Eleftheria terrae: one gene and its partners. The protein of the gene in region 1 interacts with the protein of each later gene in a pairwise test. Links are inferred from orthologs where the notes say so. Each region holds a gene or a part of one and is shown on either strand. Other genes may lie near its edges.

Region 1 (10,468 bases):
ATATTGAAGATGTGCAGGATCACGTCGAGCTGGCGCTGATGCGCGGCGGCCACCACGAGATCGCGCGTGCCTACGTGCTGTACCGCGAGCGCCGCTCGCAGGAGCGCGCGCGCCAGGGCGAGCTGCCCGCCGCCGCTGCCGAGCCGACGCTGACGGTGCTGGACGGTGGCCAGCGCGTGCCGCTGGACCTGGGCAAGCTGCAGGCGCTGATCGAGTCGGCCTGCGCCGGCCTGGGCGCCGACGTCAAGCCGGAGCCGATCTTTGCCGAGACCAAGCGCAACCTGTACGACGGCGTGCCGATGGAAGAGGTGTTCAAGGCCTCCATCCTGGCGGCCCGCACGCTGATCGAGAAGGACCCCGGCTACACCAACGCCACCGCGCGCCTGTTGCTGCACACCATCCGCAAGGAGACGCTGGGCGAGGAAACCACCCACGAGCAGATGCACGAGCGCTATGCCGAGTACTTCCCGACCTTCGTGAAGAAGGGGGTGGACGCGGAGCTGCTGGACGAGAAGCTGCTGCAGTACGACCTGAAGCGCCTGGGCGAGGCCCTCAAGGCCGATCGCGACCTGCAGTTCGACTACCTCGGCCTGCAGACGCTGTACGACCGCTATTTCCTGCACATCGACAGCCAGCGCATCGAACTGCCGCAGGCATTTTTCATGCGCGTGGCCATGGGCCTGGCGCTCAACGAGATCGACCGCGAGGCGCGCGCGATCGAGTTCTACGAAGTGCTGTCGAGCTTCGACTTCATGTCGAGCACCCCGACCCTCTTCAACGCCGGCACCCGCCGTTCGCAGCTGTCGAGCTGCTACCTGACCACGGTGCCTGACGACCTGGACGGCATCTACGAGGCCATCAAGGAAAACGCGCTGCTGTCGAAGTTCGCCGGCGGCCTGGGCAACGACTGGACCCGGGTGCGCGCGCTGGGCTCGCACATCAAGGGCACCAACGGCAAGAGCCAGGGTGTCGTGCCCTTCCTGAAGGTGGTCAACGACACCGCGGTGGCGGTCAACCAGGGCGGCAAGCGCAAGGGCGCGGTCTGCGCCTACCTGGAGAGCTGGCACCTGGACGTCGAGGAATTCTTGGAGCTGCGCAAGAACACCGGCGACGACCGCCGCCGCACCCACGACATGAACACGGCGAACTGGATTCCCGACCTGTTCATGCGCCGCGTGATGGAGAACGGCGAATGGACGCTGTTCTCGCCCGCCACCTGCCCGGACCTGCACGACAAGTTCGGCCGCGACTTCGAGGAAGCCTACACGCGCTACGAGGACAAGGTGGCACGCGGCGAGATCAAGCTGTTCAAGAAGGTGCGCGCGGTCGACCTGTGGCGCCGCATGCTGTCGATGCTGTTCGAGACCGGCCACCCCTGGATCACGTTCAAGGACGCCTGCAACGTGCGCTCGCCGCAGCAGCACGTCGGTGTCGTGCACTCCTCCAACCTGTGCACCGAGATCACCCTGAACACCAATGACGGCGAAATCGCGGTCTGCAACCTGGGCTCGGTGAACCTGTCGCGTCACATCAAGGACGGCGGCATCGATCACGACAAGCTGAAGAAGACGGTGGCGACGGCGATGCGCATGCTCGACAACGTCATCGACATCAACTACTACGCCGTGAAGAAGGCGCGCGACTCCAACATGCGCCACCGTCCGGTGGGCCTGGGTGTGATGGCCTTCCAGGACAGCCTGTACGAGCTGCGCATCCCCTACGCCAGCCAGGCGGCGGTGGAGTTCGCCGACCGCTCGATGGAAGCGCTGTGCTACTACGCCTACTGGGCCTCGACCGAGCTGGCAGCCGAGCGCGGGCGCTACTCCAGCTACCGCGGCTCGCTGTGGGACCGCGGCATCCTGCCGATCGACTCGCTCGACCTGCTGGCCGAGCAGCGCGGCGGCTATGTCGAGGTCGACCGCAGCCGCACGATGGACTGGGACGCGCTGCGCGCCCGCATCCAGCAGTACGGCATGCGCAACTCCAACTGCGTGGCGATCGCGCCGACCGCGACCATCTCGAACATCGTCGGCGTGGATGCGTCGATCGAGCCCTGCTTCGGCAACTTGTCGGTCAAGTCCAACCTGTCGGGCGAATTCACCGTCATCAACGAGTTCCTCGTGCGCGACCTGAAGCAGCTCGGCCTGTGGGACGACGTGATGGTGATGGACCTCAAGCACTTCGACGGTTCGCTGCGCCGCATCGACCGGGTGCCCGAGGACCTGAAGCAGCTGTACGCGACCGCGTTCGAAATCGAACCCGCCTGGCTGGTGGAAGCGGCCGCACGTCGTCAGAAGTGGATCGACCAGGCGCAGTCGCTCAACATCTACATGGCCGGTGCGTCGGGCAAGAAGCTCGACGACACCTACAAGCTGGCCTGGACGCGCGGCCTGAAGACCACCTACTACCTGCGCACCATCGGCGCGACGCATGCCGAGAAGTCCACCATCAAGGCGGGCCAGCTCAATGCGGTGCCGACGCAAGGCGGCTCCGTCGGTGGCTACTCGGCAGTGGATGCAGCCGCTGCTGCAGCGCAGGCGCAGATCGCTGCGGCCGTGGCCAGCGAGCCGGCCACCGACGTGAAGTTCTGCGCCATCGACGACCCCACTTGCGAGGCTTGCCAGTAAGGCAAGGCCCGTGAGCGATGCGAGCCGCACGGGCTTGCATCGCTCACTGCCCGAGGGCGATCACACACCTCGGGCAGTACATCGATTGCGATGTCGATTCGCGTGTCTCATCAGGCGCTTGAAGCGATGCACGACCGCAACAAGTTCGTCGTGCGAATGTCAAGAAGTGCTTGGTGTTTGAACACAACACTCTCATAATTCACCGCTACAGGATGTCCACCATGTTGGCCTGGGAAGAAGAAGTCACTCCCTCGAATCATCAATCGACGAGCACCGCGCACAACCTCACCAGTGAAGCGCGGGCCATGTCCCCGTCGCCCCAACATCCGGTGTCTTCCTTCCCCACCTCTTCCTCCACGGCGGCAACGCAAGCTGCACATGCCGCATCGGCTGCATCGAGCCAGGTGCGCGCGAGCAGCGAGCGTCGCGTGAACGTCGCCGACAAGCGCATCATCAACGGCCAGACGGACGTCAACCAGCTGGTGCCCTTCAAGTACAAGTGGGCCTGGGAGAAGTACCTCGCGACCTGCGCGAACCACTGGATGCCGCAAGAGGTGAACATGTCGCGCGACATTGCGACATGGAAGGACCCCAACGGCCTGACCGACGACGAGCGCCGCATCATCAAGCGCAACCTCGGCTTCTTCGTCACTGCCGACTCGCTGGCCGCCAACAACATCGTGCTGGGCACCTACCGCCACATCACGGCGCCCGAGTGCCGGCAGTTCCTGCTGCGCCAGGCGTTCGAGGAGGCGATCCACACGCACGCCTACCAGTACATCGTCGAGTCGCTGGGCCTGGACGAGAGCGAGATCTTCAACGCCTACCACGAGGTGGCGTCGATCCGCGACAAGGACGAGTTCCTGATCCCGTTCATCGACAAGATCATGGACCTCAACTTCCACACCGGCACGCCCGAGAACGACCAGCAGCTGCTGAAGTCGCTCATCGTGTTCGCCTGCCTGATGGAAGGCCTGTTCTTCTACGTCGGCTTCACGCAGATCCTGGCGCTGGGCCGCCAGAACAAGATGACCGGCGCTGCCGAGCAGTACCAGTACATCCTGCGCGACGAGTCCATGCACTGCAACTTCGGCATCGACCTGATCAACCAGATCAAGCTGGAGAACCCGCACCTGTGGACGCCGGAGTTCAAGGCCGAGATCAAGGCGCTGTTCCTGAAGGCGGTGGAGCTGGAGTACCGCTATGCCGAGGACACCATGCCGCGTGGCGTGCTGGGCCTCAACGCTTCGATGTTCAAGGGCTATCTGCGCTATATCGCGAACCGGCGCGCCACGCAGATCGGCCTGGAGGAGCTCTTCCCGAACGAGGAAAACCCGTTCCCGTGGATGAGCGAAATGATCGACCTGAAGAAAGAGCGCAATTTCTTCGAGACCCGCGTCATCGAGTACCAGTCCGGTGGCGCGCTGTCTTGGGATTGAAGCGCGGGCACGAACGCTGCTCTCCAGGTCATGATGAAGAGATCAAGATTTGCAGCCAGTGACCAGCGGACTCAGAAACCGCAGGCACTGTCTGCCACCCCATTCACCGTACCAGGGCGTCTCTCCAAGACAGTCCAACGGGCGGTGAATCGCTGCGCTGTATCGAGCGGCGCAGTGATCTTTGCAACTTGATCAAGGAGAATCGATATGGCAACTGCAAAGAAAGCGGCCGCGAAGAAGGCTGCTCCCGCGAAGAAGGCCGCACCGGCCAAGAAGGTCGCCGCCAAGAAGGCAGCACCGGCGAAGAAGGCCGCTGCACCGGCGAAGAAGGCCGCTGTGAAGAAGGTCGCTGCGAAGAAGGCAGCACCGGCGAAGAAGGTTGCTGCGAAGAAGGCAGCGCCGGCCAAGAAGGTCGCCGCCAAGAAGGCAGCACCGGCGAAGAAGGTCGCGGCCAAGAAGGTCGTTGCCAAGAAGGCCGCTGCTCCGGCGAAGAAGGCCGCACCGGCCAAGAAGGCTGCTGCGAAGAAGGTCGCGACCAAGACCGCCGCTGCCAAGAAGCCGGCTGCCAAGAAGGCCGCTGCCAAGAAGGCTGCGAAGAAGCCCGCTGCGAAGAAGGCTGCTGCTGCGCCTGCTGCGGCTCCTGCGACGAAACCGGCCGCTGCTCCGGCTGCGAAGACCACGCTCAGCCCTCAGGCGGCCTGGCCCTTCCCGACCGGCGCGAAGCCCTGAGTCGTCCCAGCGCACTCTCAAGCCCGGCTCCGGCCGGGTTTTTTCATGGCGGCTCACAGCATGCCGAGCGGAGGTTCCCCGGTGGCGGAATGGCCGAGTTATCTGCGACGCAGCAGGCAGGGGCTGGAGATCGACCTCAGCGTGATTCCGAATGCCCGGCGCACCGAGCTGGTCGGCCTGCACGACGGTGCCTTGCGCCTTCGCCTGCAGGCTCCACCGGTCGACGGCAAGGCCAACGAAGCGGTGCTGCGGTGGCTGGCTGAGCGCCTGCAGCTGCCGCGCCAGCGGCTGGAACTGCTGCGCGGGCACAGCCACCGCCGCAAGACCGTGCTGGTGGCGTATGAGGGCGATGCGACGGTGTTGATCGAGCAGCTGCAGCCGCCGGCCTGACAGCCGTGCCCGCCAAGGGCGACAGCGGCCATGCCGTGCTGCGCAGCAGCGCGAGCGGGCCCGCCGGGGCCGGTGCGACCCCTGGGCTGGCTGGCAGGTGGCGGCGAGCCGGCCTCTGCCACGGCCACCCGCGCTGCAGCCTCAGCCGCGCATCACGGCGCGGCGCCCGGCCGGCGGCACGCCGGTCGCTCTGCCTGCGGCGCCTCCGGGGCCTTTTTGTTCCGCGGCAGCGTCAGTCGTCCAGGGCCAGCGCCGCACGATCCAGCGTGTGGTTCTGCGGTCCGTTGCAGGCGATCTTGATGGCGCCCACCCGGTTGCCCAGCTCGGCGCAGCGCTTGAGGCTCCAGCCGCGCTCCAGGCCGTAGAGCAGGGCGCCGCGGAAGGCGTCGCCGCAGCCCGTGGGGTCGACCACGCTGGTGGCCTTGATGCCGGGCACCCGCTCGGCCCGGCCTTGTGTCCAGACTTCGCAGCCCTCGGCGCCCAGCGTCACGACCACGCCCTGCAGGTGCGAGCTCGACAGCTCCGCGAGGCTCTGGCCGGTGCGCTCGGTCAGCAGCTTGGCTTCGTAGTCGTTGACGGCGACCCAGGTGGCCAGCGAAACGAAGCGCCGCAGTTCCTCGCCGTTGAACATGGGCAGGCCCTGGCCCGGATCGAAGATGAAGGGAATGCCGGCGGCCGCCAGCTGCTCGGCATGGCTCAGCATGGCCTCGCGGCCGTCCGGCGCGATGATGGCCAGCTTCACGTCGTCGCGGCGCTGCAGCTCGGTCTCGTGCGCGAACTGCATGGCGCCGGGGTGGAAGGCGGTGATCTGGTTGTTGTCCGCGTCGGTCATGATGATGGCCTGCGCGGTATAGCTGTGCGGCACGGCCCGTACATAGTCGGTGGCCACGCCCCAGCTGCGCAGGCGGTCCAGGTAGTCCTGGCCGTCGGCGCCCAGGGCTGCCACCACCAGCGGCTCGCCGCCCAGCAGCTTGTGCGTGTAGGCGATGTTGCCGGCACAGCCGCCGAACTCGCGCCTGAGCGTGGGCACCAGGAAGGAGACGTTCAGGATGTGGATCTGCTCCGGCAGGATCTGCTCCTTGAAGCGTCCGTGGAAGTTGGTGATGGTGTCGAACGCGAGGGAACCGCAGATCAAGGCAGACATGAAAGACTCCTGTGGAGGATGGCGGTGGCGGATGGCCGCTGCGCGGCCCGGCTAAGGATAGAAGGCTTCGACCGTGAAACCGGCAACACGTTGTCCCGGCGTGCTGAGTTCCAGCGACAGCGAGACTTCGCTGCGGGCGCCGATGGTGTCGGCCGTGCCGAAATCGGCGGGCGACAGGGCGCGGCGTGCCACCAGGTCTCCGTTGGTGTCGGTGAGGCTCAGGTCGATGGAGGGCAGCGCCAGCGGCACCGCGCCGCGATTGCGCAGCAGCACCGTGAGGCGGTAGGCATCGCTGCCGGTGCCGCGGGTCAGGCTGCTGCTGTCGAGCACGACGTCATCGATGCGGCGCAGCGGGCCGATGCGGCAACCCGCCGCCTGGCAGAGCTGCGTCAGCAGGGGGCGCAGGCCGGGCCGGTACACCGCGAGCCAGTCGCGCCAGTGCAGCGCCGCCTGCAGCGTGAGGGCTGCGGCCAGCAGCAGGGCAAGCAGGGAAAGGGCCAGCCGCATTCCCGGCGTGCGCCAGCGGGCCTGGCTTTCGGCCTGGCGCAGGAATTCGGGTGCGTGGCGGGCCTCGTCCTTGCGCTTGGCCGGCTTGCGCCCCCGCTTGCGCGGCTCGGCGGCCGGCCGGGGTTGCCAGGCGGGCGCACCGGTGGCGGGCGGCGCCGCCTCCAGCTCTTCTTCCTGCAGGTCGCTGTCGTAGCGGGCATTGGCGAAGCCGTCGTCGGCGTCGCGTTCCTGCTCGGGGCCGTAGGTGCTCTGGTCGAGAAAGCGCGAGTCCAGCACCTCGTAGGCGGTTGGCGCCTCGTCTTCTTGCTCTTCCTGGGCCGCCCTGGCTGCATGCGGCTCGGCCAGCGGGGCGGGCGCCACCGGCGCCGCAGGTGGTGGGGGGGGAGGCGGAGGAGGAGGAAGTGGTGGTGGCGGAGGTGGCGGAGGTGGCGGCTCCGGCCGGGCTTCAGGAGCGGCCGGCGGTGGCTCGGCCATCACCGGCGCCTCGGTGCCCGCGGACGGGCGCTTGTAATCGGGGCTGATGACCTCGGCCGGCGGCAAGGGGTCGCGGTCGAGGTCGAACAGGCCCTCGATCGCGTTGAACACCTCATTGCAGCGCCCGCAGCGCACCCAGCCTTCCGAGACCTTCAATTGGTCCTGCACCACCCGGAAGGTGGTGTGGCAGGCAGGGCAGCGGGTGGCCAGGCTCATCGGGCAGGCACTCTCATCAGGCGCAGGCGCAGGCGGTGGCCTGGCTCAAGCGGCAGCACCGACGCGGGCCGTCATCAGGATCCAGCCATCCTCGCTGTCGCTCACCTCGAGCGAGCACCAGGAGGCATAGGCGTCCTTCAGCTCCTGCTCCTGGCGCTGCAGGATGCCGGCGAGCACCAGGTGGCCACCGGCCTCGACATGGCCGGCCAGCAGCGGTGCCAGCAGCTTCAACGGCGTCGCCAGGATGTTGGCCAGCACCAATGGGTACTGCCCCTGGGCCAGCTCGGGCAGCCCGGCATGGAGCGTGACACCGTTGGCTTCGGCATTGGCCCGGGTCGACTCGACGGCGGCAGGGTCGATGTCCACCGCGTCGATGGCCGTGGCGCCGTGCAGCGCGGCACCGATGGCCAGGATGCCGGAGCCGCAGCCGTAGTCGAGCACCCGTGCCCAAGCGCCACGTCCGGCCTCCGCCTCGCGGGCGATCCAGCGCAGGCACATGCGGGTGGTCGGATGGGTGCCGGTGCCGAAGGCCAGGCCCGGGTCGAGCCGGATGTGGCGGCTCGCCTGGGCCGGTGGCTGGTGCCAGCTGGGCACGATCCAAAAGGCCGGCGTGATTTCCACCGGCGCGAACTGCGACTGGGTGAGGCGCACCCAGTCCTGCGCCTCGACCGCCTGGATGGCCACCACGTGGACGTCCTCGGCCCAGTCCTGCGCCAGCAGCAGGGTGGCGGCTTCGGTGGCTTCGGGCTCGGTCTGGAACAGGGCCCTCAGTGTCGAGCGGTCCCAACCTTCGCGCGGCGCCGGCATGCCGGGCTCGCCGAAGAGGGCGTGCTCGGCCTCGGTGTCGGCATCGGCGTCCTCCACCGAGACCGACAGCGCCTCCAGCTCCATCAGTGCGTCGGACACCGTCTCGACGTCGGCCTCGCGGGCCAGCAGGACAAGCTCGTACATGGTGGCGCCCGTCGCTTCAGCGCTTGTGCTGGCCAAGCCAGCCTTCGAGGTAGTGGATGCTGGTGCCGCCCTCGATGAACTTGGCGTCCACCATCAGCTCGCGGTGCAGCGGGATGTTGGTCTGGATGCCTTCCACCAGGGTCTCGGACAGCGCGATGCTCATGCGGGCCAGGGCCTGCTCGCGGGTGTCGCCGTGCACGATGACCTTGCCGATCATCGAGTCGTAGTTGGGCGGCACGAAGTAGTTGGTGTAGATGTGCGAGTCCACCCGCACGCCAGGGCCGCCGGGCGCGTGCCACATCGTGATGCGGCCGGGCGAGGGCGTGAACTTGTACGGGTCCTCGGCGTTGATGCGGCATTCGATGGCATGCCCGCGCATCGCGATGTGGCGCTGGGCGAAGGGCAGCTTCTCGCCGGCGGCGACGCGGATCTGCATCTGCACGATGTCGATGCCGGTCACCAGCTCCGTCACCGGGTGCTCCACCTGCACGCGGGTGTTCATCTCGATGAAGTAGAACTCCCCGTTCTCGTACAGGAACTCGAAGGTGCCGGCGCCGCGGTAGCCGATCTTCTTGCAGGCGTCGGCGCAGCGGGCGCCGATCTTCTCGATGATGCGGCGCGGGATGCCGGGCGCGGGTGCTTCCTCGATGATCTTCTGGTGGCGCCGCTGCATCGAGCAGTCGCGCTCGCCCAGGTAGACCGCATTGCGGTGCTGGTCGGCCAGCACCTGGATCTCGACGTGGCGCGGGTTCTCGAGGAACTTCTCCATGTAGACCGACGGGTTGCCGAAGGCCGCACCGGCCTCGCTGCGCGTGGTCTGCACCGCATGGATCAGGGCGGCCTCGGTGTGCACCACCCGCATGCCGCGCCCGCCGCCACCGCCGGCGGCCTTGATGATGACCGGGTAGCCGACGCTGCGGGCGATCTTGATGATCTCCTTCGGGTCTTCGGGCAGGGCGCCTTCGGAGCCGGGCACGCAGGGCACGCCGGCCTTGATCATGGCGTTCTTGGCCGAGACCTTGTCGCCCATCAGGCGGATCGACTCGGGGGTCGGCCCGATGAAGGCGAAGCCGCTCTTCTCGACCCGTTCGGCGAAGTCGGCGTTCTCGGACAGGAAGCCGTAGCCGGGGTGGATCGCCTCGGCGTCGGTCACCTCGGCCGCCGAGATGATGGCCGGCATGTTGAGGTAGCTCTGTGCCGAGGGGGCGGGGCCGATGCACACCGCCTCGTCGGCCAGCTTCACGTACTTGGCGTCGCGGTCGGCCTCGGAATAGACCACCACGGACTTGATGCCCATCTCACGGCAGGCGCGCTGAATGCGGAGCGCGATCTCGCCGCGGTTGGCAATGAGGATCTTCTTAAACATCTTGATCGGCTCGATGGCCGCGCGCGGAGCGCGCAGCACGATACGCTGTCGGCAACAACCCCGCCGGGAGGCAGGGTCGTGCGTCGAGTCTCACGCCGCAGCTTGCGGCAGGGCGGTGCGTCGGTTCGGGCACCGGGCCAGCTCACTCGATGATGAACAGCGGCTGGCCGTATTCGACGGCCTGGCCGTTCTCGCACAGGATCTTGGTGACCGTGCCGGACTTGTCGGCCTCGATCTCGTTCATGATCTTCATGGCTTCGATGATGCAGATGGCCTCGCCTTCCTTGACCTGCTGGCCCAGCTCGGCGAAGGGCTTGGCGCCGGGGCTGGAAGCGCGGTAGAAGGTGCCGACCATCGGCGACTTCACGACGTGGCCGCTGATCTCGGCCGGCGCGGCCGGCACGGGGGCCGCGGCCGCCGGTGCCGGCGCGGCGGCAGCCGCCTGTTGCGGCGCCTGCTGCATCACGGGGGCCGGCATGTAGGGCGCCGCACTGGCGACCTGGCCATCTGACTTGACGATGCGCACCTTGCCGTCGGCTTCGGTGATCTCCAGCTCCGAGATGTTCGACTCGGACACCAGATCGATCAGTGTTTTCAGCTTGCGTAGGTCCATGGTGCTCTCCAA
Region 2 (6,320 bases), 2.7 Mb from region 1 along the record:
CGTCAAGGTCACGCCGGCCCACGACACCAACGACTATGCGGTGGGCCAGCGCCATCGCCTGCCGATGATCTGCGTGCTGACGCTGGACGCCAAGATCAACGACGAAGCCCCCGCCGCCTACCGTGGCCTGGACCGCTTCGAGGCCCGCAAGCAGGTGGTGGCCGACCTGCAGGCCCAGGGCTTCCTGGTCGACGTCAAGAAGCACAAGCTGATGGTGCCGCGCTGCGAGCGCACCGGCCAGGTCATCGAGCCGATGCTGACCGACCAGTGGTTCGTCGCCGTGAGCAAGCCGGGCGCCAACGGCAAGTCGATCGCCGAGGAAGCCATCGAGGTGGTGCAGGACGGCCGCGTGCGCTTCGTGCCCGAGCAGTGGACCAACACCTACAACCAGTGGATGAACAACATCCAGGACTGGTGCATCTCGCGCCAGCTCTGGTGGGGCCACCAGATCCCGGCCTGGTACGGCAACGACGGCCAGCTGTTCGTCGCCCGCAGCGAGGACGAGGCGCGCGCCCAGGCCCGCGCCGCCGGCTACGACGGCGAGCTGCGCCGCGACGAGGACGTGCTCGACACCTGGTTCTCCTCTGCGCTGGTGCCCTTCTCGTCGCTGGGCTGGCCCCAGCAGACCAAGGAGATGGACCTCTTCCTGCCCTCCTCGGTGCTCGTCACCGGCTTCGACATCATCTTCTTCTGGGTCGCCCGGATGATCATGATGACGGTGCACTTCACCGGCCAGGTGCCTTTCCGCGACGTCTACATCCACGGCCTGGTGCGCGACGCGCAGGGCAAGAAGATGAGCAAGTCCGAAGGCAACGTGCTCGACCCGGTCGACCTGATCGACGGCATTGGGCTGGAGCCGCTGCTGGAGAAGCGCAGCACCGGCCTGCGCCGCCCCGAGACCGCCTCGAAGGTGCGTGAGGCCACCAAGAAGGAATTCCCCGAGGGCATCCCGGGCTACGGCGCCGACGCCCTGCGCTTCACCTTCGCGGCGCTGGCCAGCCTGGGCCGCAACATCAACTTCGACTCCAAGCGCTGCGAGGGCTACCGCAACTTCTGCAACAAGCTCTGGAACGCCACCCGCTTCGTGCTGATGAACTGCGAGGGCAAGGACTGCGGCTTGGCCGAGCACGGCCCGGCCGACTGCGCCCCGGGTGGCTGGCTCGAGTTCTCGCAGGCCGACCGCTGGATCACCGGCGAGCTGCAGCGCGTGGAGCACGCGGTGGAACAGGGCTTTGCCGAGTACCGGCTCGACAACGTCGCCAACGCCATCTACCAGTTCGTCTGGGACCAGTACTGCGACTGGTACCTCGAAATCGCCAAGGTGCAGATCGCCAATGGCAACGAGGCCCAGCAGCGCGCCACCCGCCGCACCCTCATCCGGGTGCTCGAAACGGTGTTGCGCCTGCTGCACCCCATCACCCCCTTCATCACCGAGGAGCTGTGGCAGAAGGTCGCGCCGGTGGCCGGCCGCAAGGCGGCCGACGCTGACGATTCCATCATGCTTGCCCCCTATCCGCAGGCCCAGCTGGAGCGCATCGACCCGAAGGCCGACGCCTGGGTCGAGCAGCTCAAGGCCCTGGTCGGAGCCAGCCGCACCCTGCGCAGCGAAATGGGCCTGTCGCCGGCCGAGCGGGTGCCGCTCTACACCGTCGGCGACGCGGCTTTCGTGACGCAGGCGGCGGCGCTGCTGCAGACGCTGGCCAAGGTGAGCGAAGTGAAGGTCTTCGACGACGAGGCGGCCTTCGCGCAAGCCACCGCCCAGGCGCCGGTGGCGGTGCAGGGCGCGGTGCGTCTGGCGCTGCACGTCGAGATCGACGCGGCCGCCGAACGCGAGCGCCTGGGCAAGGAAATCAAACGCCTGGAAGCCGAGATCGCCAAGGCCCAAGGGAAACTTAGTAACGAAAGTTTTGTGGCACGTGCACCCGCTAACGTGGTGGAACAGGAAAAAGTACGGCTGCAAGAATTCACTGTTACGCTCCAAAAGGTGCGTGATCAGATCTCCAGGCTGGCTTGAAGCTTGCAGTACGGTCTGCCACTCGATATTTCAGGAGGAAAATACACATGCACGTCACTAAAGCCGTCTTTCCCGTCGCTGGCCTCGGCACCCGCTTCCTCCCCGCCACCAAGGCGCAGCCCAAAGAGATGCTGCCGGTGGTCGACAAGCCGCTGATCCAGTACGCCGTGGAAGAGGCTTATGAAGCCGGTATCCGCGAAATGATCTTCGTGACCGGTCGCACCAAGCGCCCGATCGAAGACCACTTCGACATGGCCTACGAACTGGAAACCGAGCTCGAAGCGGCCGGCAAGCACGAGATGCTGCGCATCCTGCAGTCCATCAAGCCGGACGACATGGAATGCGTGTTCGTGCGCCAGCCGAAGATGCTGGGCCTGGGCCATGCGGTGCTGTGCGCCGAGACCCTGGTCAACGGCCACCCCTTCGCCGTGATCCTGGCCGACGACCTGATGGTGGGCCGTCCCCCGGTGATGAAGCAGATGGTCAACCAGTTCGCCGACTGGAAGGCCACCATCGTCGCCGTGCAGGAAGTGCCGCCCGAGCACACCCGCCGCTACGGCATCGTCGACGGCATTGCGGTCAACGACCGCCTGGTCGACATCCAGCAGATCGTCGAGAAGCCGGCTCCGGAAGTCGCGCCCTCGCGCCTGGGCGTGGCAGGCCGCTACATCCTGACCTCGGGCATCTTCGACGAGATCCGCCGCCAACCCAAGGGCGTGGGTGGCGAGATCCAGCTGACGGACGGCATCGCCGGCCTGCTGCGTCGGGAGAAGGTGTTTGCCTATCGCTATGAAGGCACTCGTTATGATTGCGGTAGCAAGGAAGGCTTCCTGCAAGCCTCGGTCGAACTGGCCCTGGCTCACCCGCAACTGGGCCCCGGCTTCCGCGAATACCTGCAGAACCTGGACCTGTGACACCGAGCGCCGTCAGGCGCTTCACGACAAAGCGGCGCCCGGGCGCCGCTTTTTTTTCGCCTGGAGCGCGGTGCTGGAGAAGCCCGCGCGGGCGCCTCTCTTCAGCGGCGGCGCAGGACGTGGATGAACTCCTTGTCCTGCGTCTGCTGGTCCATCAGCTCATTGCCCGTCTGCTTCGCAAAAGCCTGGAAGTCGCGCAGAGAACCCGGGTCGGTCGACACCACCCGCAGCAACTCGCCGCTGTGCATTTCGGCCAGCGCCTTCTTGGCCTTGAGGATGGGCAGCGGGCAATTGAGCCCGCGGGTGTCGAGTTCCTTGTGGATGTCCATGCGCGTGTGTCCTTGAAGCTGCCATTCTAGGGCTTGGGCCATTCCATCCATTGCGGCTCATGACCGCGGGCGCGCAGCCACTGCGCCAGCAAGAGCCCGGTGCTGCCCGGCCAGCACCGCACGGTGTGCGGGGTGAACAGCCGGTATTCGGCCAGCTCGGGCGACAGCACGATCTCGCCGTGCGCCACCGCGTGATAGGCGATGATCACCTGGTTCATGCGCTGGAAGTCGCAGACCCCGTGCAGGGTCAGCGAGGACACCGACAGCGAGGTTTCCTCGGCGATCTCCCGCCGGATGCCGTCTTCCGGGCTTTCGCCCGCTTCCATGAAGCCGGTGATCAGGGCAAACATGCGACCCGGCCAGGCGGCATTGCGGGCCAGCAGAATCTGGTTGTCACGGTCCGACAGCTCAATGATGGCCGCCAGCACCGGCGTCGGGTTGTTCCAGTGGGTGAAGTCGCAGGCCGGGCAGCGCAACCGGTCGCGCTCGCCGTCATGTTGCGTCTGCAAGGCCGTGGCACAACAGGGGCAGAATCTGAAGTCCTTCACCATGCACTTTCATGTTGTGTCGAGAACTTCGCATGCTAACGAGTCCGCGCCGCCGGCGCTGTCACCTCGGCACGCCGCCTCTCGCTGTGTCACCAGCAACCAGCCCGGCCCGCATCCCCGCCTGGCGCAGGTGGTGGCCCGTCATCTGGGCAGCCGCTTCCTGCGGCCGGTGGCCGGCTACAGCCAGCAAGCCTTCGAACGGCTGGCGCAGCGCTGGGACGGCCGCTGCCCGCTGGTGCTGGACAGCGCCTGCGGTACCGGCGAAAGCACCGCGGTGCTGGCCCGGCGACACCCCGCCGCCCTGGTGATCGGCATCGACCAGTCGGCCGAGCGCCTGGAGCGCGGCCGACGCAAGCTGGCCGACACCCTGCCCGCGAATGCGCTGCTGCTGCGTGCCGACACGACCGACCTGTGGGCCCTGCTGGCGGAGCGCGGGGTCACGCTGGCCCACCATTACCTGCTCTACCCCAACCCCTGGCCGAAAGCCGAACACCTGCAGCGACGCTGGCATGGCCATCCGCGCTGGCGCGAGTTGCTGGCCCTCGGCGGGCAGCTGGAGCTGCGCACCAACTGGCAGCTGTATGCGCAAGAGTTCGCGCTGGCGCTGCGGCAGGCGGGCCAGGTTGCCGCGTTGCGCCCCCTGGTGGCCGAGGGCACCGCGCTGACGCCCTTCGAGCTGAAGTACGCCGCCTCCGGCCACCCGCTGTGGCAGGTGCAGGCCACCCTGGACGGCGGCGCACCCTCGCATCCATCTGCAGCGCGGGCCGGGGAGCCGGGCCGGGAGCGGGCCGGAGATCAGGCCGGGAAGACGCCGGTCGACAGGTAGCGGTCGCCGCGGTCGCAGACCACGAACACGATGGTCGCGTTCTCGACCTGCCGGGCCAGCTGCAGGGCGGCCCAGCAGGCACCCGCGGCGGAGATGCCGGCAAAGATGCCCTCCTCCGCGGCGAGGCGGCGTGCCATGTCCTCTGCATCGGCCTGGCTCACATGCACCAGCTCATCGACTTGGCTCGGGTCGTAGATCTTCGGCAGGTAGGCTTCGGGCCATTTGCGGATGCCGGGAATGCGCGAGCCTTCGCTGGGCTGTGCACCAATGACACGCACCTGCGGGTTCTTCTCCTTCAGAAAGCGGGAGACGCCGGTGATGGTGCCGGTTGTTCCCATCGCACTGACGAAGTGGGTGATGCGGCCCTCGGTCTCTTCCCACAATTCCGGCCCGGTGGTCTCGTAGTGAACCCGCGGGTTGTCGGCATTGGCGAACTGGTCGAGCACGCGGCCCTTGCCGTCGCGCTGCATCTGCTCTGCCAGGTCGCGCGCGTATTCCATGCCGCCGGCCTTGGGCGTGAGCATCAGCTCGGCACCGAACGCCTTCATGGTCTGGGCGCGCTCCACGCTGAGGTCTTCCGGCATGATCAGGAGCATGCGGTAGCCGCGGACGGCCGCCGCCATGGCCAGCGCAATGCCGGTGTTGCCCGAGGTTGCCTCGATCAGCGTGTCGCCCGGCTTGATCTCGCCCCGCTCCTCGGCCCGGCGGATCATGCTGATGGCCGGCCTGTCTTTCACCGAGCCTGCCGGATTGTTGCCTTCCAGCTTGCCCAGGACAACATTGCCGCGGCGCTCATTGTCGGCCCCCGGCAGGCGTTGCAGTTTCACGAGCGGCGTGCGGCCGATGGTGTCTTCGATCGTCTTGTACACAGGCATGAGCGTTCTCCTGCGCCGATTGTCTCAGGCTTGCCCCGGCCTCGCCCGAGGCTATGACATAATCGGCGGCTCGCACGCGGGGTGAAGTTCTTCACCCCCTTCTGCCCAGATGGCGAAATAGGTAGACGCAAGGGACTCAAAATCCCTCGCCAGCGATGGCGTGTCGGTTCGAGTCCGACTCTGGGCACCACCAGCATGGTCAGGAAGCACTCACCGTTTCCGCCGCATTCCCGCAGTTGTTCCGCCGCAGTTGTTCGCAAGAGCCAGCGCCACGAGGCGCCGGTTGGTCGACATGCATCGTCGCCCTGCCCCGCTCGTTCTTCTCCTGAGCCGGTCAGCGCGGCGTCGTGCCCTCCATCACTCGCTCGTTGTCCTCGATTCAAGCCGGGGACCTGCTGACGGTCTCGCAATAAATGCCGTGCCGGCGGCACCGGCTGAAACCGGCGCGCAGGCCCAGGCCCACTGGAACGACTTCCGTGCGGCGGTGCTGGCAGGCGGCCTGCCGACTGTCTCCAAGCCGACCCATTTCCCGATCGTCGTCACCAAGCCCTGTCACGACCAAGCGGCAGGCTGTCTACCGCCTTCAGCTGGCGCGTTGTGATGGCCAGCCCTGGCCGAGGCATCGGCCTGGAGGACGTGCCGATGAAGCAGCACATCGGCGCCCATCCAAGGGTGGACGACTGCCCCGCCCGACGGCGGGCGTCGGCAGCTGGAGCTCGCGCTGCAGGCCAAGGGGTGGCGCTTCGCAATGGCCTACTCGGCCGACGTCGGCCGCTGACACCCGGCGACCGCCGCAGCCCGCAGCACAGCGCAA
Region 3 (10,430 bases), 460 kb from region 1 along the record:
TCTGGATCTGCGTGAGGAGGGCCGAGCGCTGAGTGGCGTCGAGATCGTTCACGCCCATCCGGATGACGGACGTGTTGACGCCTTGAATGTCAGCGACCGTCGAATGGTTGATGGAGCCCCAGCCCATGCGCACGGTGTTATCGACGCCATGCAGCGCTTCCGAAATTGCTGCCTTCGTCAGGAACATCCGGGTGCGGTAGAAGGTGAACCAGTTCGCAAAGTTTTTGCGCTCCTCGTCACGGGTGCAGGAGGTCGCACCGGTGCAGTCGGTGCGCCCAGCCGCCTTCGGAAATGGGCCGCTGTCGTTGATGTCGTATTGGACGTAGTTGGCCGCGACCCTCGGGTCGGTGCCCGCCTTCAGGCGGTAGTACAAGCCCCGCGACACCTGCGCATCGGCAGTGGGGCAGTAGGCGTCAGTCGACGGGTTCGTGCACCACCGCTTCCTCGACGAAGAAATGGTCGCCGTCAAGTCGACCGTCCCTTGCGTCGTGTCCACCGGATTCCAGTATGCGCTCGTGGGAACCGCATCCGGGAAGCGGCCACCGCCCGGCTTCATCCAGGGCAGGTAGCGGACCTCTGGGTTGTAGTAGATGGAGTTGACATCCGGCGAACGGAATTGGCGCTGGAAGACCGAGTTGCTGTTTCTGATCGCGGTGACGCTGCCCAGAATGGTCATGTTGCCGAGCGGGGTCGGATCGTCCGGCAGGACGTCCATGACCCGGGCAGCGCCGGTGTAGGGCAAGGTGACGTCGTAGCCGTTGACCTTGAAGGTGTTCTCCGGCATGTGATTGGCGCGCATCGAGCCGGAATCGTCGATGGTCAGCATCACGTTGGCCTTCGGCACCCCGCCCTCGCGACGCAGCAGCGGCTTCTGCGAAGGCGCGGTATCGGCCGCCCAGGCAGGCGTCAACGCGCCAAGTTGCAGGGCCACCACCGTGACACACACCACGGTTCTGGAAAACACGGAGCGCTGCGGAGCGCATGCTGTGGGCTTCATTGTTTTCTCCTTGTTCTTCACGGCGCTGCCGGCGCAGGCGCCAGGCGCAGGATCGATTGCAGCCAGATCACCGTGCCGCTCTCGGTCGCCTTGGTTTCGGCGTTGGCGGTGTAGTCGGGGCTGAATCCGCGGGCGGTCACGAGGATCACATCAGCGGTGCCCATCGTGCTCATCTCCGCCATGCATTCCGGCGTGATCAGGTCGACCGAGTTGTCCTCGGGCTCGAGCCACTCGTCGGGGACCTGGACGCGAACCGTCGCGTCGCTCCACTTGTCTGCCGTCTCCCATGCGGCCTTCGCTCCGGTGGCCTTCGGCTGCAGGTTGAAGCCCTTCTCCGCGCGCTGCGGGTCCGACAGCCTGAGCAAACTCTCGCAATAGCGCAATCCGATCTGTGCGCCCTGGGTCGCCAGTGTCTGCATGCGTTCGTTGTTGCTCACGAGGTCCGCGTTCAGGGCGCCTCGCATCACGCTGACCGAGGTGAAGCCGATGACCACCAGCATCACCAGCACCACCAGCAGCACCACGCCGGACTGCGCCCGGACAGCCACCTTCTTTCGCGGGCGGTCAAGCCGCCGCACTTGCGAGAACTCGGTCATGCAGGTGCCCCCAGGCGGTTGTGCAACACGATGGTCGAATGAAAGGCGCGGTACATCTTGCGGTCGCCATCGGCTGGGTCGACCTTGGTGCCGTCGCATCCGTAGTAGGCGGTGGCCTCGTCCATCACGTTGTCCGCACTTTGAACGACCACGCAGACGCGCACGGCGATCACGCGGTTCCAGTCGTCCGGGGCAAGATCCGCCGCGTTCCGGTAGCGCGCCACCTGGGTCGGCGTAGCGACGTTGGCCACGCCATAGTTGAGTTGGAGCCCGACAATGTTCTCGACCAGAGGCTGATGGGACGTTGTACTGGGATCGCCACCACCGTTGCCACGGCAATAGAGCGCTGGGGTCACGCCGTCGGCACCAGTGTCAACGTAGAAGCGGTTGTAGGCGACGTAGATGCCCCCGTCGAGCGGCAGGTTCTGGCCGAGGCAATCAGCCGGCGTGCCGTCGCTGGTGACAACCACCGTGCTGGCATCCGCCTGATAGGCGATAGCAATGGCGTCATTGCTTCCTTCGGCGTTGCAGCCGCCTGCAATCAGTTCCTGCAGGCTCTTCTTGGCGTCCTTGAAACCTTTGTCGCAGCCGAAAATCGCCGAGCCGGCATAGGCCTTGGCCCAGCGGCCATCGGTGTCCACTGCGTTGGGCTGACTGAAGCCGGCCATCTCGATCTGCGCCCGCATGATGTTCAAGGCGACCGTTGCGTCTTCGGTGATCTGTGCCATGGCGCTGCTATGGCGCCCACCCACCCCGGCCCCAAGGTAGGTGGACAGCACCACACCGATCACCACGAGGCCGATCACCAGCGACACCATCACCTCGACCAGCGACAAGCCCCGCTGGCGAAGCTGCAATCTGCTCTTCATAGCTCGATCCTGAAATACGAACACCGCGGAGGAGCCTCGGCTTCCGCTTCTTCGCCGCTGCCAGCGTCATCGCCCGATGCGTACCCGCCCGGGCACTCGCCTTCGGGCCGATCTACGTCGGAACTACTGCCCGGGTCTTTCCAGGCGATCCAGACATTCACTGCATTGCTCGCACTGTCGCGGTCGACATAGGCATTGCCTCCGGGCAGCAAGCGGAACAGATTGCCGCGCCACTCCGCCATGTCCCGATCTGCGATTTCGGCCGGCGTGCAGTTGGCGGGGTCGGCACAATCGGGAACCTCTGGCGCTTCGTCAAGCTCGGCGTAATCGTTCTTCAGGTTGTACTGGTCCGCCATCGCGCCGGCCGGATTCGCCCGCATACGGTCCCCGATGTCGGCGGCCAGCAGCGTCGCAATGGACCGGAACTCGGTGGTCTTGTTGTAGCGGCTCGCGTTGCCGATCAACGCCGCCAAAGCGAGAACGCCAAAAGACATGATCAAGATCGAGACGAGGATCTCGATCAGCGACACGCCCTGCTGGCGCTTGCGAAGAACGGCCCGCGGGCCCTGCAATGACTGCTTCACTATGGATGCTGATCTCATGGTTACGTCCCCTCGCCCGAGCCGGCGCTGCCGTCCGGATCGCCCGTCTGGACGATGCACTTGCCGAGCCGCCCCTGCGCCGTGAGGCAGCGCGTTCGCACGAAACGGTCGCGCTCAGACGCATCGGAGGGCATCTTGGGATCGAAGGTGATGGTTGCCATCACGCTCGCGGTGGCCAAACCGTTGGCGCGGAAGGTGATGGACGTCGAGTTGGCATTCCAGGTCACGCCGCCGCTGGACGTCAGCGGCTGTTGCACCGCAATCAACTCCTCGCTTTCTGCGGTGTAGGCACCGTCGCCGTCCGGATCGGCAAACACCAGCCATCCGGAATGCCACCCGCCATCCTCGTCGGCGGCACACGTGGGGGCCGCCTCTTCCGTCGTCACGCTCATGCACATGCTGGCCGTGCCGCTGCGCTTCAACGCCTCCGAGCGTGTCAGCCGCACTGCCGAACCGAACGCGTCCACATGCGAGGCGATCGCACGGCTGGTCAGAAACGCCTGCATACTCGGCGCCGCGAGCGCCATGACAATCGCCACGACGGTCACCGTGACCATCAGCTCGATCAAGGTGAACCCGGCCGAGCGGGCCGGTCCGGCAAACAGCCGGCGGGGCACCAGTGGGGGGCGATTTTTTTGCATGGCGCGATTCTGGCGATGGAGTGGGTGACTTGCGCATTCTCTGTGACGAACGGTGTGCGCAACGGCACAGGAGGCTGGGTTTTGCCTAGCCCCCGAATTTGTAACAAATGAGACAAGTACCGTGAGCGACGGGGATCGAGACATATTTCACATGCAGGCCGCGCTTGAGCTGGCGCGCGCTTCCGCACCCCTGAGCCCACCCAATCCGGCCGTCGGTTGCGTGCTCGTGTCGCCAGACGGAGAAGTGATCGGCACCGGCCGCACCGACCGCGTCGGCGGCCCCCACGCCGAAGCGCGGGCGCTGGCCGACATGAAGGTGCGCGGGCACAGCGGCCGTGATGCGACCGCTTACGTGACCTTGGAGCCGTGTAGCCATTTCGGGCGGACGCCGCCCTGCGCCGACGCCCTGGTGCGCGAAGGCGTGCGGCGGGTGGTGGTGGCGACGCAGGACCCCAATCCCCTGGTGGCCGGCCGCGGCATCGAGCGACTGCGGGCGGCCGGCATCGAGGTGAGCGTCGGCTTGCTCGAGGAGGCGTCTCGCGAGGTCAATCCCGGCTTCTTCTCGCGCATGACGCGGGGCCTGCCCTGGGTGCGACTGAAGGTGGCGGCGTCACTGGACGGCCGCACCGCGCTGCAGAACGGCGCCAGCCAGTGGATCACCGGCACCGCAGCCCGCGTCGACGGCCACCGCTGGCGCGCCCGGGCCGGCGCCATCCTCACTGGCATCGGCACCGTGCTCGACGATGACCCGCGCCTCGACGTCCGGGAGGTCGAGGCCCCCCGCCAGCCGCTGCGCGTGGTGCTCGACTCGCAACTGCGCACGCCGGCGCACGCCCGCCTGCTGCAGGTGCCGGGGTCGGTGCTGGTCTACGCCGCCCAGGACCATGCCGAACGCCGCGCCGCGTTGCAGGCAGCGGGCGCCGAGGTGGTGGTGCTGCCCGCCACGCGGGGGCGGGTTGACCTGTCGGCGATGCTGCGCGACCTGGCCGCACGCCAGGTCAACGACCTGCATGTCGAGGCCGGGCACCGGCTCAACGGTGCGCTGGTCGAGGCCGACCTGGTGGATGAATTCCTGGTGTACCTGGCGCCCAAGCTCATCGGGCTGGGCCGCGAGATGATGCAGTTCGGCCCGCTCGCCGCGCTGGGCGAGGCTCGTGCGCTGGAGTTCATCGACGTCGAGCGCCTGGGCGACGACCTCCGCCTGCGCGCCCGCCGCAGGGAGCGCCACCCGGACTGACAGGCGGGGCGAGGTCGGCCGTGGCCATGCCGCGAGGCAGTCGCGCGCACGACGCGTGCGGGCCGCCAGCATTCCATGCGCGCCCGGGCACCCTGCGGGACGACGGCCGGCCGCGCAGCGCCTCACACGCCGGCCGATGACCTGCGACAATGGGGTCATGTTCACCGGCATCATCAGCGGCCTCGGCCGCATCGTCACGGCCGAGGCCATCGGTGCCACGGCCGCCCACGGCAAGCGCTTGTCCATCCAGGCCCCGCCCGGCTACCTGGACGACGTTCAGCTCGGCGACAGCATCGCGCTCAACGGCGCCTGCATGACTGTCACGTCGATGGACCCGGCCACCGCCCGCTTCACGATCGACATCTCGGCCGAAAGCCTCGACAAGACCGCCGGCCTCGATGCTGCCGGGCCGGTCAACCTCGAAAAGGCGATGCGCCCGCAGGACCGCCTGGGTGGCCACCTGGTGAGCGGCCATGTCGACGGCATCGGCCAGGTCAGCCACTTTGCGCCGATCGGCGAATCCTGGGAGCTGCGCATCGTCGCGCCGGCCGAGCTGGCGCGCTTCCTCGCCTACAAGGGTTCGGTCACCGTCAACGGCGTCAGCCTGACCGTCAACCGCGTCACCGATCTCGCCGAGGGCAGCGAGTTCACCATCAACCTGATCCCGCACACGCTCGAGCACACCACCCTCGGCAGCCTGCGTGCCGGCTCACGGGTGAACCTCGAGATCGATCTCATCGCCCGCTACGTCGAGCGCATGCTCACGGCCGGCGTGAAGCCTGCCGCGTAAGCTGCCAGGACGGCGCTGCGCGGGCCCGGCGAAGGCCGGCGCGGGCAGGCCACTCACCTACAATTGCGCCCCATCATGCCCATCTCCCCCGTTCCTGAAATCATCGCCGAGCTGGCTGCCGGCCGCATGGTCGTCCTGGTCGACGAAGAAGACCGCGAGAACGAAGGCGACCTCGTGCTCGCCGCCGACCATGTCACGCCCGAAGCGATCAACTTCATGGCCAAGTTCGGCCGTGGCCTGATCTGCCTCACCCTGACGAAGGAACGCTGCGAGCGCCTGCAGCTGCCGCCGATGGCCACCCGCAACGGCACCAAGCACGGCACCGCCTTCACCGTCTCGATCGAGGCGGCGCAGGGTGTCACCACCGGCATTTCGGCCGCTGACCGGGCGCAGACCGTGAAGGTGGCGGTGGCGCGCGACAGCACCGCGCGTGACCTGGTCCAGCCCGGCCACATCTTTCCGCTTCAGGCCCAGGAGGGCGGTGTGCTGATGCGCGCCGGCCATACCGAGGCCGGCTGCGACCTGGCCGGCATGGCGGGGCTGACGCCGGCGGCCGTCATCTGCGAAATCATGAACGACGACGGCAGCATGGCGCGCCTGCCCGACCTCGAGATCTTCGCCCGCGAACACGGCCTGAAGATCGGCACCATTGCCGATTTGATCGAATACCGCAGCCGCAACGAAACCCTCATCCAGCGCGCCGGCGAACGCCTGCTGCGCACCGCCCAGGGTGAATTCCGCTGCATCGCGTACCGCGACCGCTCCGACGGCCTGCATCTGGCCTTGACCGTCGGCGAGTGGAACGAGCAAGACGAAGTGGCAGTGCGCGTGCACGAGCCGCTGTCGGTGCTCGACCTGCTCGACGCTGGCGAATGCAGCCACTCCTGGCCGCTGGGCAAGGCGCTGGCGCGGCTGCAGCAGGAGCCACGCGCCGTGGCGGTGCTGATGAACTGCGGCGAAAGCGCCGAGGACATGCTGGAGCACTTCCGCCCGGAGGCCACCGAGCGCCTGCGCCAGCGCGGCCAGATCGACCTGCGCACTTATGGCGTGGGCGCGCAGATCCTGCGCGACCTGGGCGTGACCCGCATGAAGCTGCTCGGCAGCCCGCGCCGCATGCCGAGCATGGTCGGCTACGGCCTCGAAGTGACCGGCTTCTTCGGCCCCGAGGCCTGAGCCGCGCACCAACCCCCTACTCAAAGGACATCCCATGCAAGGCGCAGACAAGGGCCAGGCAATTGAACTCGATGGCGAAGACCTGCGCATCGGCATCGTGCAGGCCCGCTTCAACGAACCCATCACCGCCAAGCTGGCCGAAGCCTGCCTGGCGGAGCTGCATGCGCTCAAGGTATCGGCCAAGCACATCGAGCATGTGACAGTGCCCGGCGCGCTCGAGGTGCCGGTGGCCCTGCAGGTCATGGCCGAGAGCGAGCGCTTCCATGCCTTGATCGCGCTCGGCTGCATCATCCGCGGCGAAACTTATCACTTCGAGCTGGTGGCCAACGAAAGCGGCGCCGGCGTCACTCGTGTCTCGCTCGACCACCAGCTGCCGGTGGCCAATGCCATCCTCACCGTCGAGAACGAGGCCCAGGCCTGGGCCCGTGCCGAGGAAAAGGGCCGCGACGCTGCGCGCGTGGCGGTCGAGATGGCCAACCTGCTGGAAGACCTGACGTGATGAGCATGCCCGACGACAAATCCGCCGGCAAGCCGCCGGCCAAACCCCAGGGCAAGCGCCCGCAGCAGAAGTCGGCCCGCCGGCGCTCGCGGGAGTTTGCGCTGCAGGGCCTGTACCAGTGGCTGGTGTCCGGCGCGGAAGGTGCCGAGATCGAGGCGCATGTGCGCGCCGAGATCGAAGGCTTCTCCAAGGCCGACGCAGCCCACTTCGACGCCCTGCTGTACGGCTGCATCCGCGAGGCCGCCGACATCGACGCGCTGCTGTCGCGCCATGTCGACCGCAAGACCACCGAGCTGTCGCCGGTGGAGCACGCGGTGCTGATGATCGGCGCCTACGAGCTCAAGCACTGCATCGACATCCCCTACAAGGTGGCGATCAACGAGGCGGTGGAGCTGGCCAAGAGCTTCGGCGGCACCGACGGCCACAAGTATGTGAACGGCGTGCTCGACAAGGCGGCCGTCGACTTGCGGCCGGCCGAGGTCGAAGCGGCCCGCAACGCCCGCCGCTGAGCAGCGCCCGATGAAGTTCGCCGCGCGCACCGGGCAGATCGAGCCCTTCTATGTGATGGAGTGCGCAAAGGCGGCCGACGAGCTGGCCCGCAGCGCCGTCTGCGATCCCGCCCGGGGCGGCCGGCCGATGATCTACCTGAACATCGGCGAGCCGGACTTCACCGCCGCGCCACTGGTGCAGGAGGCCGCCGAGCGTTGCATCCGCGGCGGCCGCACGCAGTACACCCCCGCACTCGGCCTGCCCGAGCTGCGCGAACGCATCAGCGCCTGGTACCTGGCCCGCTTCGGGGTGCAGGTGCCGGCCCGGCGCATCGTGTTGACTGCCGGCGCCTCCGGCGCCCTGCAGCTGGCCTGCCTGGCCCTGGTCGACGCCGGTGACGAGATCCTGATGCCCGACCCGAGCTATCCCTGCAACCGCCATTTCGTGTCGGCCGCGCAGGGCCGCCCGGTGCTGCTGCCAAGCGGGCCGGAGCAGCGCTTCCAGCTCAGTGCCGCCGCCGTCGAGGCGGCCTGGGAGGAGCGCACCCGCGGGGTGCTGCTGGCCTCCCCCTCCAACCCCACCGGCACCTCCATCCATCCGAGCGAGATGCGGGCGATCGCCGAGCTGGTGCGCCGGCAGCAGGGCGTGACGGTGGTCGACGAGATCTACCTGGGCCTGAGCTTCGACGATACCTATGGCCACAGCGCGCTGGCGCTGGGCGACGACATCGTCACGATCAACAGCTTCTCGAAGTACTTCAGCATGACCGGCTGGCGGCTCGGCTGGATGGTGGTGCCTGAGGCCATGGTGCCGGTGGTGGAGAAGCTGGCGCAGAACCTCTACATCTGCCCCTCCACCGTGGCGCAGCATGCGGCGCTGGCCTGCTTCGAGGCGGAGAGCCTGGCCGAATACGAGCGGCGCCGTGCCGAATTCCGCCGCCGCCGCGATTTCCTGGTGCCGGCGCTGAACCGGCTGGGCCTCACCGTGCCGGTGCTGCCCGACGGCGCCTTCTACGCCTGGGCCGACTGCTCCGCCCACCATGCCAGCAGCTGGGACTTCGTGTTCGAGCTGATGCAGCGCGCCCAGCTTGCACTGACGCCGGGGCGTGACTTCGGCAGCGCCGCTGCGGAGCGCTATATCCGCCTGTCTTATGCCAGCCGGATGGACCTGCTGGAAGAAGCGGTGGCGCGGTTGCAAGCCGCACTTTGATGCAAGCGTCTTGCGCACTGCGTCACGGCGGGTTACTGGAGCCCCCTGTTTCCGGGACATTTGTCACGGTTATGGTTGTTGAGCACGTCTATTGCTTCGTCTAAGCTGGCGTCGTGGAATTCCAGAAGACCGTCATTGCCCTCACGCCTGAACAGGCGCTGGAGGCCGAGCGTGCCGCCCGCGGGGCCGGGCAGGACGAATCCAGCGTGACGGCACCCACGCCGCTGAACCCGGACGGCAGCGACGCCTCGGTCTTCGGCCCCGACGCCGAGGACCTGCTGGGCACCGCCGCCGCGGCCCGCGCCAACGGCCGCCCACCGGTCTATGACGACCTGCCGACCATCGGCTACATCGGCCGCTATGCGCTCAAGTACCGGCTCGGCGAGGGCGGGCTGGGCACGGTCTATGCCGCGCACGACCCGCTGCTGACGCGCCTGGTCGCCATCAAGACGCTGAGCCTGGAGCTCTCGCCCGAAGCGCGCGAGCAGTTCAACGCCATGTTCCTGAACGAGGCGCGGGCGGCCGGCGGCCTCAATCATCCGCACATCGTCACGGTCTTCGATGCCGGCACCAGTCCGCAGGGCGCCTACATCGCGATGGAGCTGCTGAAGGGCAAGGACCTGCGGCAGCTGCTGAAGGAAGGCTGGCGTCCGACCCCGGTGGAGGCGGCGCTGATCATCCGGCGTGCGGCGGACGCGCTGTCCTATGCGCACTCTCGTGGCGTGGTGCACCGCGACGTCAAGCCGGCCAACATCTTCATGGTGGGGCGCACCCAGCCCAAGGTGCTGGACTTCGGCATTGCCCGCGTCGCCAGCCAGCAGGAGGGCGGCACCTCCGGCGGCGACGACTACGTGGCCGGCTCGCCCTACTACATGGCCCCCGAGCAGGTGCGGCATGCCCCGGTGGACCGACGCTGCGACGTCTTCTCGCTGGGGGTGGTGCTGTACGAGCTGCTCACCGGCACCAAGCCCTTCCAGGGCGCGACGCTCACCGAGATCGCCACCGCGGTGGCCACCCGCACGCCGCCACCGGCGGACGAGGTGAACCGCCAGGTGCCGGCGGCGCTGTCTGCCATCGCGGCCCGGGCGATGGAAAAGGACCCGGAAGACCGGTTCCGCTCCGCCCGGGTGCTTTCGCGCGAGTTGCGCCATTGGCTGCAGGAACAGAGCGAGGCGGCCCAGCAGGACGAGTTCGACACCAGCCAGCGCCGCAAGCTGCGCCGGCGCTGGGCGCTGGGCGGGCTGGCCACCGGCGCGGTGGTGGCGGCAGTGGCCATCAACCTCACTGATTTCCTGTCGCCCGCCAGCGGGCCGCTGCCGTCGGCAGCA

The links.
Region 2: the proteins of accC (region 1) and cysM interact in binary tests that used the Escherichia coli proteins (3 or more experiments, as listed by UniProt). The link is inferred for Eleftheria terrae from one-to-one orthologs.
Region 3: the proteins of accC (region 1) and ribD interact in binary tests that used the Escherichia coli proteins (3 or more experiments, as listed by UniProt). The link is inferred for Eleftheria terrae from one-to-one orthologs.

The regions. Positions count from the first base shown.
Region 1 is NZ_CP106951.1:4,415,975-4,426,442, forward strand. What follows is about bases 7,669-10,468. They hold accC (acetyl-CoA carboxylase biotin carboxylase subunit), read right to left. Parts: upstream 9,844-10,468; coding sequence 8,494-9,843; downstream 7,669-8,493. Other genes in these bases: prmA (50S ribosomal protein L11 methyltransferase), read right to left, coding at 7,669-8,477; accB (acetyl-CoA carboxylase biotin carboxyl carrier protein), read right to left, coding at 9,986-10,456. Also shown: N7L95_RS19760 (ribonucleoside-diphosphate reductase subunit alpha), read left to right, coding at 1-2,627; N7L95_RS19765 (ribonucleotide-diphosphate reductase subunit beta), read left to right, coding at 2,849-4,066; N7L95_RS19770 (histone H1-like DNA-binding protein), read left to right, coding at 4,274-4,795; N7L95_RS19775 (DUF167 domain-containing protein), read left to right, coding at 4,856-5,185; N7L95_RS19780 (carbohydrate kinase family protein), read right to left, coding at 5,418-6,329; N7L95_RS19785 (zinc-ribbon and DUF3426 domain-containing protein), read right to left, coding at 6,381-7,526; more of prmA, read right to left, coding at 7,572-7,668. UniProt on the Escherichia coli protein: This protein is a component of the acetyl coenzyme A carboxylase complex; first, biotin carboxylase catalyzes the carboxylation of the carrier protein and then the transcarboxylase transfers the carboxyl group to form malonyl-CoA.
Region 2 is NZ_CP106951.1:1,746,605-1,752,924, forward strand. Bases 3,554-6,302 are described here. They hold cysM (cysteine synthase CysM), read right to left. Parts: upstream 5,507-6,302; coding sequence 4,601-5,506; downstream 3,554-4,600. Other genes in these bases: N7L95_RS07720 (NUDIX domain-containing protein), read right to left, coding at 3,554-3,808; trmB (tRNA (guanine(46)-N(7))-methyltransferase TrmB), read left to right, coding at 3,939-4,631. Outside these bases: N7L95_RS07705 (valine--tRNA ligase), read left to right, coding at 1-2,014; UTP--glucose-1-phosphate uridylyltransferase GalU, read left to right, coding at 2,062-2,928; N7L95_RS07715 (sulfurtransferase TusA family protein), read right to left, coding at 3,030-3,257; more of N7L95_RS07720, read right to left, coding at 3,284-3,553. UniProt on the Escherichia coli protein: Two cysteine synthase enzymes are found. Both catalyze the same reaction. Cysteine synthase B can also use thiosulfate in place of sulfide to give cysteine thiosulfonate as a product.
Region 3 is NZ_CP106951.1:4,880,224-4,890,653, reverse strand. The notes cover bases 3,138-5,899. They hold ribD (bifunctional diaminohydroxyphosphoribosylaminopyrimidine deaminase/5-amino-6-(5-phosphoribosylamino)uracil reductase RibD), read left to right. Parts: upstream 3,138-3,856; coding sequence 3,857-4,942; downstream 4,943-5,899. Other genes in these bases: ribBA (bifunctional 3,4-dihydroxy-2-butanone-4-phosphate synthase/GTP cyclohydrolase II), read left to right, coding at 5,808-5,899; N7L95_RS21840 (riboflavin synthase), read left to right, coding at 5,100-5,732; N7L95_RS21850 (GspH/FimT family pseudopilin), read right to left, coding at 3,138-3,705. Outside these bases: N7L95_RS21870 (pilus assembly protein), read right to left, coding at 1-997; N7L95_RS21865 (hypothetical protein), read right to left, coding at 1,015-1,593; N7L95_RS21860 (PilW family protein), read right to left, coding at 1,590-2,462; type IV pilus modification protein PilV, read right to left, coding at 2,459-3,046; more of N7L95_RS21850, read right to left, coding at 3,067-3,137; more of ribBA, read left to right, coding at 5,900-6,905; ribH (6,7-dimethyl-8-ribityllumazine synthase), read left to right, coding at 6,940-7,404; transcription antitermination factor NusB, read left to right, coding at 7,410-7,913; N7L95_RS21820 (pyridoxal phosphate-dependent aminotransferase), read left to right, coding at 7,924-9,102; N7L95_RS21815 (serine/threonine-protein kinase), read left to right, coding at 9,216-10,430. UniProt on the Escherichia coli protein: Converts 2,5-diamino-6-(ribosylamino)-4(3h)-pyrimidinone 5'-phosphate into 5-amino-6-(ribosylamino)-2,4(1h,3h)-pyrimidinedione 5'-phosphate.